Regions from separate parts of the Natranaerobius thermophilus JW/NM-WN-LF genome, predicted to be linked through region 2. Evidence: riboswitches for the same ligand, from Rfam matches in the RefSeq annotation. Region 2 holds a riboswitch; the other holds the start of a gene.
The links. Region 2 has a riboswitch for cobalamin ahead of cbiQ (cobalt ECF transporter T component CbiQ). Riboswitches for the same ligand answer to the same signal wherever they lie in the genome.
Positions count from the first base shown of each region.

Region 1: it holds a riboswitch for cobalamin, as region 2 does, so the genes downstream of both, NTHER_RS04765 (TVP38/TMEM64 family protein) here and cbiQ (cobalt ECF transporter T component CbiQ) in region 2, are expected to answer to the same signal.

Region 1 is NC_010718.1:985,783-987,989, reverse strand. It holds gene cbiD (cobalt-precorrin-5B (C(1))-methyltransferase CbiD) at 1-181, opposite strand, end outside; gene NTHER_RS04765 (TVP38/TMEM64 family protein) at 153-893, opposite strand; cobalamin riboswitch at 1,179-1,365, opposite strand; gene NTHER_RS15120 (sirohydrochlorin chelatase) at 1,582-1,959, shown strand; gene NTHER_RS04755 (precorrin-8X methylmutase) at 1,952-2,207, shown strand, end outside.
Region 2 is NC_010718.1:2,657,011-2,659,217, reverse strand. It holds gene NTHER_RS12520 (energy-coupling factor ABC transporter ATP-binding protein) at 1-70, opposite strand, end outside; gene cbiQ (cobalt ECF transporter T component CbiQ) at 70-831, opposite strand; cobalamin riboswitch at 1,065-1,242, opposite strand; gene NTHER_RS12510 (AfsR/SARP family transcriptional regulator) at 1,339-2,067, opposite strand.

The DNA of each region.
Region 1 (2,207 bases), 1.5 Mb from region 2:
TGGGGATGGTAAGTTTTTTCTCTTCAGGAGTAATTATCGTCACTTCTTTTGGATATTCCCCCGAATATTCAGCCAATAGGGCAGCTTTAGCCGTAGCTGTTGCGCAGCTTCCTGTGGTAATCCCCTTTTTCAAGCTATTCTGATGTAAACTGCTATTTTGTTTGCTTAGATAACTGGTCATAATCACTACCCCTTAAAAGTCTTCTACAAATATACTTATAAAAAACACTGGTGATTAGTGGAATGAATCCTAATGCCGCTAGAGATATTGTGATCTTGGGGGATATAAGATCAGATAGTTTTTGAATTTCAGTGATTTGATGTCCAGCATTAACATAGATCAAAATACCTGGTAACAGGCCCACAAGGCTTATCCAGTAATACGTACTTGCCTTGATAGGAGTTAAAGCAAACAAAGAATTTATGGCAAAAGAAGGAATGATCTCAGTAACTCTAGATAAAAACAGCAAACTTGCTCCATGGTCTCGCGAGACTTGCTCAACATACTCAAGTTTATCTGAGAATTTTCTTGTAAGGTAGTCACGGAGTGCATATCTACTTATTAAAAACACCACAAATACCCCAAGACTAACAGATATGGTAACTAAAATCGAAGCCAATAAAAAGCCAAAAATAGCACCAGCAACAATAGTTAAGACACCACTACCGGGAATTGATACGACAGCAAAGAAAAAGCGGATTATAAAAAAGATTAATATTGTTAAAAACAAGTTATTATCTGCGTAAGAACGTAGGATATGTAAATTGTCTTGGAACCAAGTCAGGTCAATGGAATTAAAAAATAAAATAATATATAAGGTGCTGAAAATAAGTAAGCAAAATAATAATTGTGCCAAAGATTTCATTTTGAAACCGGGATGTATTTTATCCACAGAACCAACACCTCCCATACCCGTGACAAGGGCACATTAATTTTAAATATAGGCTCTTTTATATTCCGTTGATAGTTGAACTCTTCGATTTAACGGATTTTGTGTAAGGTTGATATTACATCTTAACAAGTGAACAGGAGAATTAGATTCGAATATAAAAAATCCGGCCCTTCGAGTAGGCCGGATACTTCTTAGCTACCAGTTGATAAACAAAAAATATATCACCGGAGGATGTGCCCTGGGCACATCTCTGCTCAGAAGTACTTTACCTTTACCTCGAAGGCAGTGAGTACGGGTTAACAGGCAGGTTTCCTGGCTCCTGGCATAGAATGATCCACCTTCCCAGATAGCTTGGCTATCCAGTGGTATCCGGACCATCCCTTAGACCAGTCACAGTGGCGGGACCGCTCAGGATTTTCACCTGATTCCCTTTTAACCGGTGTTACCCGGCACCTGTTAACTCGCTAATATTAATTTTTAAATATTTATTTTAAAGAATGTGAATGTGATTATATTTAATGTATATAAAATTCCAATTCTTTTATAAACTTTATCACAGAGAGGTAGTTAAATCAACTATTTATTTTATATGATTTAATGTTATAATTTCTATAAATTTTATCAACCTTAAGAGATTGGTACATAATTTCTTAGGGTTTGTAAATCCATTTAACTGGAGGGTGATACTATGGAAATTAATATTATATTAGGACATGGAAGTCGAAATCCGGAAGCTAATGAAGTATTAAAAACTCTAGCCACAATGTACAGGGAAAATAATCACACTGACACAAGTTATGCCTTTTTACAATTTGCCAGCCCCACATTAGAAGAGGTCTTAGAAGATGCAATTTCTAAAAAATATCAAACTATTGTAATTGCACCAGTATTTTTATATCCAGGAGTACATATTAAAAAAGATATCCCAGAAAAACTCGAAAAGTACCGCCGTGAGAATCCTGAGAAGACCTTTATTCTGGCAAATCCTATCGGAGAAGATCCTAGATTAATTAAAATCATAGAAAATAGAATAGCTTCTGCCAAAGGGAGTCAGAAGAATGACTAAACTACAACCGCAAGAAATAGAAACTAAAAGTATGGAAATCATTCAAAATAAAGTAAATCTATCTGCTTTTAGTCAAAAAGAATTACCCGTAGTTATGAGAGTGATCCATACTACTGGCGATTTAGAGATACATCGAGATATCAGATTTTCTTCTAAGGCTGTCACCAAGGGCTTAGAAGCACTAACTGCAGGAGCCGACATTTTCACTGATGTAAATATGGTTACAGCTGGGCTAAACAAATCTAAAC
Region 2 (2,207 bases):
TTCCTGTTAATGCAGGGGTTTGATCAGGGTAGGTATAGTTTAAATCGTTTATTTCGATAGCAAAGGCCATTAAAACACCACCTGTTCAATAATGATCAGAAAAATCATGAATAAAACTGGCAAAATTGTTTTAATTATATCCGTTTTTTTAATTGGCTCAGGTTTGCCAACAGGTATTTTACCTTGAAAACCCCTAGCAGCCATAGCCTGATGAACTATCTCTGAATGATGAATAGCTTTAATAAATATTCCTCCTGCTAACTCTCCTAAAGTTTTTAAAGTGTATTTATTTAAACGAGTTGTAAAAAGACGTGCCTTTAATGCAGTCATATTGATTTGAATTTCTTTGATAAATAAAAATCCATATCGATATGCCAAATAAATTACTGTTGTTATCACAGAAGGAACTTTAAGGTGTTCCATGGCTTCAAGCATTTCCTCAATTGGTTGATTGATAAAAACAAACAGTGTAAAAGTCATAGAAGTAAGGGCCCTTAAAGAAATCAAAGCTGCAAATTCTACTCGATCCATTGATAGTGGGAATCCAGCTCCAAAAATCAAGGGTATATTCATTAAAGCCAAAAATGGAATTAAAATAGATAGTTTTTTTATGAGTAGCCTTAGATTGAGACCTGAACAAAGGGCAAAGACTACTGAAAATAGTAAGGCAGCTGATAACAACGAAATATTGTCTAAACTGATAGTTCCGAAAACAAATATGACTCCTGCTACCAATTTTGTCCTTGGTTCCCAGGGATGATAGTTGTTTATGTTTTTCTGATTTTGGTTTGAAAAAGAACTCTTAGCACTGCACAAAGATGTTTCCCTCACTTTTTAAGGTTTTTGATTTACTATGGCCGTCACCTCCTGACTATAATTTTTCTTAATAATTAATAAGTGAATCTTTGTTAATGGTGACAGGGCCTGTTAACTACCGGACTAGGATTTTTGACAAAAAAATATCCGGCCTTCATAACCTAGAGCCGGAATAGTCCATAAAAAAACGCCGTGGTGAATACTACCGCGACATTTTATGCGCAGCCCAGCCCTTTCACCCGAAGGGAATGCAGCTAATATAACAGGTAGGTCTCCTGACTTACAGTCATCATCTTCCCCTCCTTCCCAGCGTTTCGCCAGTGGAATAATGGGGTCGACTCGTGCTCACAGTGACGGGATCGTACCGGATTTTCACCGGTTTCCCTTTTAAGCCTTTTTACAGGCACCTGTTATATTTCGGTATTCATTTTTTTATTACTGTAACTGTAATTTATCATTTAGATGTGTTATTTTGGTGTTATACTGGTGACAATCAGGTGACACTGAATTATTTATTATCGATTATCTTTTTAATGACTTATAGTATTCCGTCATATAGTCCGAAGGACCAATACCTAATTCCTTTTCAAGTACTGTTTTAATAAAATCAAAATGTGACAAGGCATCAGCGACTTGTCCTTCGGCTACCAGGGCCTCCATGTAGTGTACATGGATTTTTTCTGTTTCTATTAACAAATCAATAATAAAAGCTTTCTCGCATAGATTTTGAATTGCTCGATATTCTTCTGTTTCTTTTAATAATTCAACAAGATCAATTAAATTATTTGTGTATAACCTTCGATAATATTGGCGAATTGGAAAGACCCAACTTTTACAGGGATATTCAGATAAAAAAGTACCTCTATAAAGGGAAATTGCATTGTGATAATAAAACATAGCTGTTTCCCTTTCCTTGTGGTTATTTTCTTTAGCTTTAAATGATAAACTCTCAAATTCATCAATATCTACCCAAGAATCTTCTGATAAATAAAAAAGGTAGCACCCTTGTGAGGAGTCTATGAAGACATGATCCTTTAAGCTTTTATGTTGTTTTAATAATCTTCGTAATCTATATACAAGTGATTTAACTGCATCTTTTGGATCGATATACTCCTGATCTGGCCACAATTCTTCTACGATGTTGTTGGGATGGAGTCTCTTATTCCTATTAATTAACAAAAACTTAAACAATTCCCAGACTTTATTAGACCTTTTATGTTTGTCTGAAAAAGCTTCTTCATTTGTCTTCATTTCAAATTGCCCCAAGGTGTATATTTCTAGGGATTTTTTTTCTCCATTTTACAATTTAAAACATAACGCATAAAATTAACCCCCTTCTTCCGATTTCGTGACTTTTAAGAACAAAAAAGTTATGTCAACTAAAAATAAAA